2 regions of the Hydrogenophaga sp. YM1 genome follow, and region 1 is predicted to be linked to the other one. Evidence: riboswitches for the same ligand, from Rfam matches in the RefSeq annotation. Region 1 holds a riboswitch; the other holds the start of a gene.
The links. A riboswitch is a leader RNA that binds a small molecule or an ion and turns the genes downstream of it on or off. The one in region 1 is predicted to bind glycine.
Positions count from the first base shown of each region.

Region 2: it holds a riboswitch for glycine, as region 1 does, so the genes downstream of both, JNX00_RS18915 (PBP1A family penicillin-binding protein) here and gcvT (glycine cleavage system aminomethyltransferase GcvT) in region 1, are expected to answer to the same signal.

Region 1 is NZ_CP070223.1:1,781,051-1,786,027, forward strand. It holds gene gcvP (aminomethyl-transferring glycine dehydrogenase) at 1-1,042, opposite strand, end outside; gene gcvH (glycine cleavage system protein GcvH) at 1,069-1,446, opposite strand; gene gcvT (glycine cleavage system aminomethyltransferase GcvT) at 1,466-2,599, opposite strand; glycine riboswitch at 2,657-2,760, opposite strand; glycine riboswitch at 2,773-2,869, opposite strand; gene JNX00_RS08525 (hypothetical protein) at 2,939-3,445, opposite strand; gene JNX00_RS08530 (electron transfer flavoprotein-ubiquinone oxidoreductase) at 3,579-4,977, opposite strand, start outside.
Region 2 is NZ_CP070223.1:4,024,438-4,029,414, forward strand. It holds gene JNX00_RS18915 (PBP1A family penicillin-binding protein) at 1-1,251, opposite strand, end outside; glycine riboswitch at 1,308-1,403, opposite strand; tRNA gene JNX00_RS18920 (tRNA-Met) at 1,608-1,684, opposite strand; gene rplQ (50S ribosomal protein L17) at 1,702-2,097, opposite strand; gene rpoA (DNA-directed RNA polymerase subunit alpha) at 2,182-3,165, opposite strand; gene rpsD (30S ribosomal protein S4) at 3,268-3,891, opposite strand; gene rpsK (30S ribosomal protein S11) at 4,062-4,466, opposite strand; gene rpsM (30S ribosomal protein S13) at 4,485-4,850, opposite strand; gene rpmJ (50S ribosomal protein L36) at 4,873-4,977, opposite strand, start outside.

The DNA.
Region 1 (4,977 bases):
GCAGCACCTGCGCCGTGCAGATGTTGCTGGTGGCCTTCTCGCGGCGGATGTGCTGCTCGCGCGTTTGCAGGGCCAGGCGGTAGGCCGGCTGGCCATGGGTGTCCACGCTCACGCCCACCAGGCGGCCGGGCAGGCTGCGCTTGAACCCGTCGCGGCAGGCCATGTAGGCGGCGTGCGGGCCGCCATTGCCCATGGGCATGCCGAAGCGCTGCGTGGTGCCGACCACGATGTCGGCGCCCATCTCGCCGGGCGGCTTGATCAGGGTCAGGGCCAGCAGGTCGGCGGCCACGATGAAGGCGGCGTTCTTGCCGTGCACGGTGGCGGCGTCCGCCGTCCAGTCGTGCAGCCAGCCGCTGGAGGCCGGGTACTGCGTGAAGGCCGCGAAGTAGTCGTCGGCCGCCAGCATGGCGTCCCATTCCTCGCCCGACATGGCCACGCGCACCTCCAGGCCCAGCGGCGCCGCGCGCGTCTGGATCACCTCGATGGTCTGCGGGTGCGTGTCGCCCGACACCACGAAGGCATGGCCCTTGGCCTTCACGGAGCGCTTGGCCAGCGTCATGGCCTCGGCTGCGGCCGTGGCCTCGTCGAGCATGGAGGCGTTGGCGATGTCCATGCCCGTCAGGTCGGTGACCATGGTCTGGAAGTTGACCAGCGCCTCCATTCGGCCCTGCGAGATTTCGGCCTGGTAGGGCGTGTAAGCCGTGTACCAGGCGGGGTTCTCCAGGATGTTGCGCAGGATGACGCCCGGTGTGTGGGTGCCGTGGTAGCCCTGGCCGATGAAGCTCTTGAGCAGCTTGTTCTGGCGCGCGATGCCCTGGAGCTCGGCCAGCGCGGCGGCCTCGGTCAGCGGCGCGGGCAGTTGCATGCCCTGGCGGCGCGCGATCGGGCGCGGCACGATGCTGTCGATCAGCGCGCGGCGCGAGGCCTCGCCGATGACCGAGAGCATGTGGCGCTCGCCGGCTTCGTCGATGCCGATGTGGCGCGCGACGAATTCGCTGACGTTTTCGAGTTCACCCAGGGGCTTGACGGAGGGCATGAGCATGGCGGGCCTCGGTGGCGGGGGAAAGGTCAGGCGTTGTCCTTGACGAACTTCTGGTAGGCCGGCTCGTCCATGAGCGGATCGAACTGGCCCATGTCCTTGATCAGGACCTTGAAGAACCAGCCCTTGCCCAGGGGGTCGCTGTTGGCCAGCGAGGGGTCGGCGCGCAGGGCTTCGTTGACCTCGGTCACCTCGCCGTCCAGCGGCATGTAGACGTCGGCCGCGGCCTTCACCGACTCGACCACGCCGGCGACCTCGCCCTTGGCGTAGCTGCGGCCCACCTCGGGCAGCTCGACGAAGACCACGTCGCCCAGCGCGTCCTGCGCGTGCAGGGTGATGCCGACGACGGCGGCTTCGTGGTCCTCGAGCTGGATCCACTCGTGGTCGGGGGTGTACTTGACGGTCATGGTTGTGCTCCTGCGGCGATCAGCCGCGGTGGTAACGGTTGGGAACGAAAGGCAGGGAGGCCACCTGCATGGGCACGGCCTTGCCGCGCACCAGCGCGTTCAGGCGCGTGCCCACGGCCGCGAAGGCCGGCGGCACGTAGCCCATGGCGATGGGCTGGTTGATGCTGGGGCCGAGCAGGCCGCTGGTGACTTCACCGAGGCGCTCGCCGGCCTCGCTCTGCAGTTCGGTGTGCTCGCGCACCGGCACCCGCTCCTGCGCGAGCAGGCCCACGCGCACACGCGACAGGGGCGCGCTGCCGTCGAGCTGCGCGAGCACGCGCTCGGCGCCGGGGAAGCCCCCCGCGCGCGCGCCGCCTGTGCGGCGCACCTTCTGCATGGCCCAGTTGAGCGCGGCCTCCACGGGCGTGGTGGTGGTGTCGATGTCGTTGCCGTAGAGGCACAGGCCGGCTTCCAGGCGCAGCGAGTTGCGCGCGCCCAGGCCGACGGGTTTCACCTCGGGCTGCGCGAGCAGGGCACGCGCGAAGGCCTCGGTGTCGGCCGCGGCCAGCGAGATCTCGAAGCCGTCCTCGCCGGTGTAGCCGCTGCGCGTGGCGAACAGGGGCTTGCCCTGCCAGCTGAAGGCGCCGCCGGTCATGAAGACCAGCTTCTCCACGCCGGGCACCAGGCGCTGCAGGGCCGTCACGGCCCGCGGGCCCTGCAGCGCGAGCAGGCCGCGGTCGAACTGCGGCTCCACGGTGCAGCGCGCGCCGATGCGCTCGACGATGTGCTGGAGGTCGCCGTGCTTGCAGGCGCCGTTGACGATGACGAAGAGGTCGTCGCCCCGGTTCACGAACATCAGGTCGTCGATGACAGTGCCCTCGTCGCTGAGCAGCAGGCCGTAGCGCTGCTTGCCGGGCGCTAGGCCGATCACGTCCACCGGCATCAGGCTTTCGAAGGCGGCGGCGGCGTCGGGGCCGATGAGCCGCAGCTGGCCCATGTGCGAGACGTCGAACAGGCCGGCGGCTTCGCGCGTGTGCAGGTGCTCGGCCATGAGGCCCGCCGGGTACTGCACCGGCATGCTGTAGCCCGCGAAGGGCACCAGGCGCGCGCCCAGTTCGAGGTGCAGCGCGTGCAGCGGAGTCTTGAGGAGGTCGGTGGGAGCGTCGGCGGACACGGCGGGTTCTCTGGCGGGGGCAGGCCCCTCGCGGGGCGGGACACGGGTTCATCCGTGCGCTGCCCCACTGTCCGCTTTACCTGAGAGATTCACGCGGGCGATGCCACGCTTGCTCCTTCGGTGGACCCCATCGGGTGGGGCCTCTCTCCAGGGGGGATCGCCCGCCGGGTGGCGGGCGTTTGCCAGTCCTTTTGCCTGAGCGTTCGGGGCCTGGTCCGGCCCCTGCGCCTTCGGCGGTTCCCCGGGGGAACGCTCTCCTGACAATGCGGCGGATTCTAGCCGGGAACCCGGCGCGCACGGACAACGCCGCCCGGCGTCCTCAGGGGCGCGAGGGCGCGCTCAGGCGTCCTGCGGGGCGGTCTCGGGCAGCACCTTGGCCAGGCGCTCACTGATCGAGGCGGCGCGCTCGGCGCCCGCGACACGCTCGATCTCGGTGAGCATGTCCTGGCCCACGGCCAACATGCTCGCGGCGTCGCGCGCCTCGCGCAGCGCCTGGCGGAAGCGGTCGGCCAGGGCGCGGTCGCGCGCGGCGAACATGCGGTCGGACAGATCGAACAGGAACATGCGCGCGCTGGCCAGCGAGCGCGGCCCGCTGAAGGTGTCCACCGAGCCGCGCGGTGGCGGCGGCACCGGGCGCGCGGGCGGCGCGGCCGGGGCTTCGTCGATCAGGTAGCCGTCGGCCAGCAGCGCCTCCACCATGGCGCGGCCTTCGCCGTGGAAGAGGGCGTTGAGCGAATCGGTGGACTTGCGGCCATCGGCCACCAGCAGGATGGCGCGCTCGCGCTGGCCCAGCGAGCGATGGCCCGGGAGCAATTCGGTGCGGCCTTTGTCGGTCTTGATGAGCATGGGCGGTGCGCAGGCGGCGGTGGACGCCGCACTCTGGGCGGGGCACATGACGCTCGCGTGTCACGCGGGCGTGAAAAAGCCGCCCGGGGGCGGCTTCGTGGCGATCGCGTGAGGGACGTCACACGTCCCCGCCTCACATGCCCGCGTAGTTGGGCCCGCCGCCGCCTTCGGGCGTCACCCATACGATGTTCTGCGTCGGGTCCTTGATGTCGCAGGTCTTGCAGTGCACGCAGTTCTGCGCGTTGATCTGCAGGCGGTCCTCGCCCGCATCGGTCTTCACGAACTCGTACACGCCGGCCGGGCAATAGCGGCTTTCCGGGCCCGCGTACTTCGCCAGGTTCACCTGCACCGGCACCGTGCTGTTCTTCAGCGTCAGGTGCGCGGGCTGGTTCTCCTCGTGGTTGGTGTTGGAGACGAAGACGCTGGAGAGGCGGTCGAAGCTGAGCACGCCGTCCGGCTTGGGGTAGGCGATCTTGGGCATCTGGTCCGCGGGCCTGAGGTACTCGTGGTCGGGCTTGTCGCGGTGCAGGGTCCAGGGCGGCGCGCTCACGCCGATCTTGGGCAGGAACCACTGCTCGATGCCCGTCATCAGCTTGCCGATGGTCGGGCCCTTCTTGAACCAGGCCTTGAAGTTGCGGGTCTGCCAGAGCTCCTCGTGCAGCCAGCTCTTCTCGAAGGCCGCGGGGTAGGCCGAGAGCTCGTCGCTCGAACGGCCGGCCGTCACGGCCTCGAAGGCCGCCTCGGCACAGAGCATGCCGCTCTTGATGGCCGCGTGGCTGCCCTTGATGCGCGCGGCGTTCAGGTAGCCGGCGTCGCAGCCCACCAGCGCGCCGCCGGGGAACACCGTCTTGGGCATGGCCTGCGGCGTGCCGTTGTTGATGGCGCGCGCGCCGTAGCCCAGGCGCTTGCCGCCTTCGATGTGCGCCTTGATCGCCGGGTGCGTCTTCCAGCGCTGCATCTCCTCGAAGGGCGAGAGCCAGGGGTTGCTGTAGTCCAGCCCGATGACGAAGCCCAGCGTGACCTTGTTGTCCTCCAGGTGGTAGAGGAAGCCGCCGCCGAAGGTGTCGTCCGTCATGGGCCAGCCGGCGGTGTGCACCACCAGGCCGGGCTTGGCCTTGTCGGCCGGAACCTCCCACAGCTCTTTGACGCCGATGGCCCAGCTCGACGGGTCCTTGCCCTTGTCGAGGTCGAACCTGGCGATGAGCTGCTTGCCCAGGTGGCCGCGCGCGCCCTCGGCGAACACGGTGTACTTGGCGTGCAGCTCCATGCCGAGCTGAAAGGCTTCGGTGGGCTCGCCGTCCTTGCCGATGCCCTGGTTGCCCGTGGCCACGCCCTTGACGGAACCGTCGTCGTTGTAGAGCACCTCGGCGGCGGTGAAGCCGGGGAAGATCTCCACGCCCAGGGCCTCGGCCTGCTCGGCCAGCCACTTCACCACGTTGCCCAGGCTGATGACGTAGCAACCCTCGTTGTGGAAGTTGCGCGGCATCAGGAAATCGGGCGTGCGGCTCGACCCCGTCTCGCTGAGCATGAGC
Region 2 (4,977 bases), 2.2 Mb from region 1:
CCGCGGCAACTGGGCCAGGCGCCAGGCTTGCGCCCCATCGCGCCGCACGCGGATCACCGAACCCGCCTCGATGCGCGGACCCCGCCCGGCGCGATGCGCGAGCGCGATGGCGCTGCCGTCGCGCAGGTGGGCCTGCAGGCCCGCGGACGACACCCCGCGCACCAGGGCCGCCTGCAGCTCGCCGCTGTCGGGGTACGGGGCCAGCGCGCGCCTCAGCCCCGGCCCGTCGAAGCGCCAGGGCGGGGGCAGCCGGGCTTCCGGTCCGGCGTAGCCGTGCCGCTGCTGGGCGCGCAGCAAACCGCCGCGCAGCGCGCGCATGGCCTCGCGCTGCAGGTCCGCGTCGATGCTGAGGACCACGTCCAGGCCGCGCGTGTACGCCTCGTCTCCGAAACGCTCCACCACCCGCTGGCGGGCCTGCTCCACGGCATGCCCCACGTACAGTCCACCCAAGCGTTCGGGTGACCGCAGGACCAGGGGCTCGGCCAGGGCCTGGTCGTGCGCGGGCTGGTCGATCCAGCCCAGCGCCAGCAGGCGCGACAGGATGTGGCGCTGCCGCACGACCGCGCGCTCGCGGTTGACCACGGGGTTGTAGGCCGACGGTGCCTTGGGCAGGCCGGCCAGCATCGCGGCCTCGGCCAGCGTGAGCTCATGCAGCGCCTTGTCGAAGTACACCGAGGCGGCGGCGGCAAAGCCATAGGCGCGCTCGCCCAGGTAGACCTGGTTCATGTACAGCTCGAGCAGCGTGTCTTTGTCGTGGTGCAACTCGAGCTTGTAGGCCAGCAAGACCTCCATGATCTTGCGGCGGTAGGTCTTCTCGGGGCTAAGAAAGAACATGCGGGCCACTTGCATGGTGATGGTGCTGCCGCCCTGCGCGCGCCCGCCGGCGAACAGGTTGCTCCAGGCGGCGCGCGCCAGCCCGGAGAAGTCCACGCCGCGGTGCGCGTAGAAGCCCGCGTCCTCGATGGCCAGCAGCGCCTCGCGCATGCGCTTGGGAATCTGCTCGATCGCCACGAGCTCGCGGCGCTCCTCACCGTACTCGGCCAACAGGCGGCCGTCCCTGGCGTGGATGCGCAGCGGCAGCTTGGGCTGGTAGTCGGTCAGCGCCGCCACGCTCGGCAGCTCCAGCCACAGGCGGTGAAGCGCGTAGGCCCCGCCCAGCGAGAGGCCGGCGAGCAGGCCCAGGATGAGAGCGATGGCAAAGCGCGTCGACGCGACCCGGGACGTGGGGTTGTGCGGGATGGGGGAAGGCACCAGGACTCCAATAGGTGGTCGCAGGCGTTCGCGTCGCATCGACACGAACCTGCTGCGCCTCTCCCTCTGTCCTTGAACCTGAGAGTTTCAGCCGCTGACGCGGCTTGCCCCTTCGGTGGGCCGTGCGAAGGCCACTCTCCAGTCGGCGAAATAGGTGGCTGCGGTCCTGGTGCCTGAGCGATGATGGGAGTTTGCGCCTTCGGCGGGGGCCCGAGGCCCCGCTCTCCCGCAGTGCGGCGATTATGGCATCCGGGCCTTCGCCTGCCGACGCCGCGCGCGGCGGACACTCGCGGCGCCACAAAGAAAAAAGGCCCTCGATTTGAGGGCCTTCTTCACCAGCTGGCACTGGGTTTGTTTGGTTGCGGAGGCAAGATTTGAACTTGCGACCTTTGGGTTATGAGCCCAACGAGCTACCAGGCTGCTCCACTCCGCGTCAAGCCAAAAATTATATCACGCTTTGTCGGCTTCACCGGCGTCGGCGGCCGGTTCGGCGCGGTCCACCAGCTCCACCAGGGCCATGGGCGCGTTGTCGCCCACGCGGAAACCCATCTTCAGGATGCGGGTGTAGCCACCGGGACGGGCCTTGAAGCGCGGACCGAGTTCGTCAAAGAGCTTGACCACCACATCGCGGTCGCGCAGGCGGTTGAAGGCGAGGCGGCGGTTCGCCACCGTCGGCTCCTTGGCCAGGGTGATCATGGGTTCGACGACCCGGCGCAGTTCCTTGGCCTTGGGCAGCGTGGTCTTGATGGCCTCGTGCGTGAGCAGCGAGTTCATCATGTTGCGCAGCATCGCCAGGCGGTGCTCGCTGGTGCGGTTGAGTTTGCGAAGTCCGTGTCCGTGACGCATGGTGTTTCCTTTCCGTCTTTTGCCGCCGGCCGTATCAGGTACCGGCGGTTCGTCATGGCCTGGCCCGAAGGCTCAGGGTTGAGATCAGTGCTTGTCGAGGCCGGCGGGCGGCCAGTTCTCGAGCTTCATGCCCAGCGTGAGACCACGCGAGGCCAACACTTCCTTGATTTCGTTGAGCGACTTGCGGCCCAGGTTCGGGGTCTTGAGCAGCTCGTTCTCGGTGCGCTGAATCAGGTCACCGATGTAATAGATGTTCTCGGCCTTCAGGCAGTTCGCCGAACGCACGGTGAGTTCGAGCTCGTCCACGGGACGCAGCAGGATCGGATCGAACTGCTGCGAGCTGCGCTGTTGCGGGGCCTCGGTGAAGAGGTCGGCGCCTTCCAGCTGGGCGAACACGGCGAGCTGTTCAACGAGGATCTTGGCCGAGGCGCGCACGGCCTCTTCGGGGCCAATGGAGCCGTTGGTCTCGATCTCGAGCACGAGCTTGTCGAGGTCGGTGCGCTGCTCGACGCGGGCGCTTTCCACCGTGTAGCTCACGCGCTTGACCGGCGAGAAGGAGGCGTCGAGGACGATGCGGCCGATCGAGCGGGCGGCTTCGTCGCCGCGGCGCAGGGTGCCGGGCACGTAGCCGCGGCCCTTCTCGACCTTGATCTGCATGTCCAGTTTGGCACCGGCCGACAGCGTGGCGATGACGTGGTCGGGGTTGACGATCTCGACGTCGTGCGGGGTCTGGATGTCGGCGGCCGTCACGACCCCTTCACCGTCCTTGCGCAGACTCAGGGTCACCTCGTCGCGGTTGTGGAGCTTGAACACCACGCCCTTGAGGTTGAGCAGCAGGTTGACCACGTCTTCCTGAACGCCGTCGATGGACGAGTATTCGTGCACCACGCCAGCGATGGTCACTTCGGTGGGGGCATGGCCCACCATGGACGACAGCAGCACGCGGCGCAGGGCGTTGCCCAGGGTGTGCCCGTAGCCACGTTCGAAGGGCTCCAGCGTGACCTTGGCGCGATTGGCCGAGAGTTGCTCGACGTTGATGGACTTGGGCTTGAGCAGGTTGTTCAGCATTCAGACTTCCTTCAGTTCCCTCGGCTCGTTACACCGATAAGGCAGACGGAGCATGGAATGGCCCGGCGACGCAGCGGATGCCGCGCCCGGCCGGGGACGGGATTAACGCGAATACAGTTCGACGATGAGCGACTCGTTGATGTCCGAGCCGAATTCATCGCGGTCAGGGGTCTTCTTGAAGACGCCTTCGACCTTGTCGACCGACACTTCGACCCAGCCGGGGAAGCCGATCTGCTTGGCCAGTTCCAGCGCCTCGATCACGCGGGCCTGCTTCTTGGACTTCTCGCGCACAGCGACCACGTCACCGGCCTTGACCAGGAAGGACGGGATGTTGACCGACTGGCCGTTCACCGTGATGGCCTTGTGCGACACGATCTGGCGCGCTTCGGCGCGGGTGGAGGCGAAGCCCATGCGGAACACGACGTTGTCCAGGCGCGACTCGAGCAGGAACAGCAGGTTGGCGCCGGTGTTGCCGCGGCGGCGGTCGGCCTCGGCGAAGTAGCGGCGGAACTGGCGCTCGAGCACGCCGTAGGTGCGCTTGACCTTCTGCTTCTCACGCAGCTGCACGCCAAAGTCGGAGGTGCGCTGGCCCGAGGTGCGGCCGTGCTGGCCGGGCTTGGAGTCGAACTTGGCCTTGTCGCTGATCGAGCGGCGCGCGCTCTTGAGCAGCAGGTCGCTGGCTTCGCGACGGGACAGTTTGGCCTTGGGGCCGAGGTAACGTGCCACGTTGGTTTCCTTTTGTCGTCTGCCGCAACCCACAGGGACTGTGATTGCGGGAGCCATCCCGCGATGGCGGGGGCGGTGGGCTTAGCAAAAATGCCACCGCAGCATGACTACGGTGGCGCTCGGAGAACCTGGCATTCTAGCGCGAAGCCAAACGCCAGGTAAAGACGGGCTCAGATGCGGCGGCGCTTCTGGGGGCGGCAGCCGTTGTGGGGCACGGGCGTCACGTCGGAAATCGAGGTGATGCGGATGCCCAGGGCACCCAGCGCACGCACCGACGACTCGCGACCCGGGCCGGGACCCTTGATCTCGACGTCGAGGTTCTTGATGCCCTGTTCCATCGCGGCGCGGCCGGCCACTTCGGAGGCCACCTGGGCCGCGAAGGGGGTCGACTTGCGCGAACCCTTGAAGCCCTGGCCACCCGACGACGCCCACGACAGCGCGTTGCCCTGGCGGTCGGTGATGGTGATGATGGTGTTGTTGAACGACGCGTGCACGTGCGCAATGCCGTCCGCGATGTTCTTGCGGACTTTCTTGCGAACGCGGGCGGCGGCGCTGCTGGAGGGGGACTTGGCCATGGTTTTCCTTCGAACCGATTACTTCTTCAGCGACTGGGCGGCCTTGCGCGGACCCTTGCGCGTGCGTGCGTTGGTCTTGGTGCGCTGACCACGCATCGGCAGGCCGCGGCGATGGCGGAAGCCACGGTAGCAGCCGATGTCCATCAGGCGCTTGATGTTCATCGTGGTCTCGCGGCGCAGGTCACCCTCGATGGTGAACGTGCCCACCTGGTCACGCACCTTCTCGAGCTCCGCGTCGGAGAGGTCCTTGATCTTCTTGCTGTACGCGATACCGCACGCGTCGCAGATCTGGCGAGCGCGGGTGCGGCCGATACCGAAGATCGCCGTCAGGCCGATCTCGGCGTGCTTGTGCGGCGGAATGTTGATGCCTGCAATACGAGCCATGTGAATCCTCTTGACGAATCGATCAGCCTTGACGCTGCTTGTGGCGGGGATCGGTGCAGATCACACGCACGACGCCGTGGCGTTTGATGATCTTGCAGTTGCGGCACATCTTCTTGACCGAAGCCGA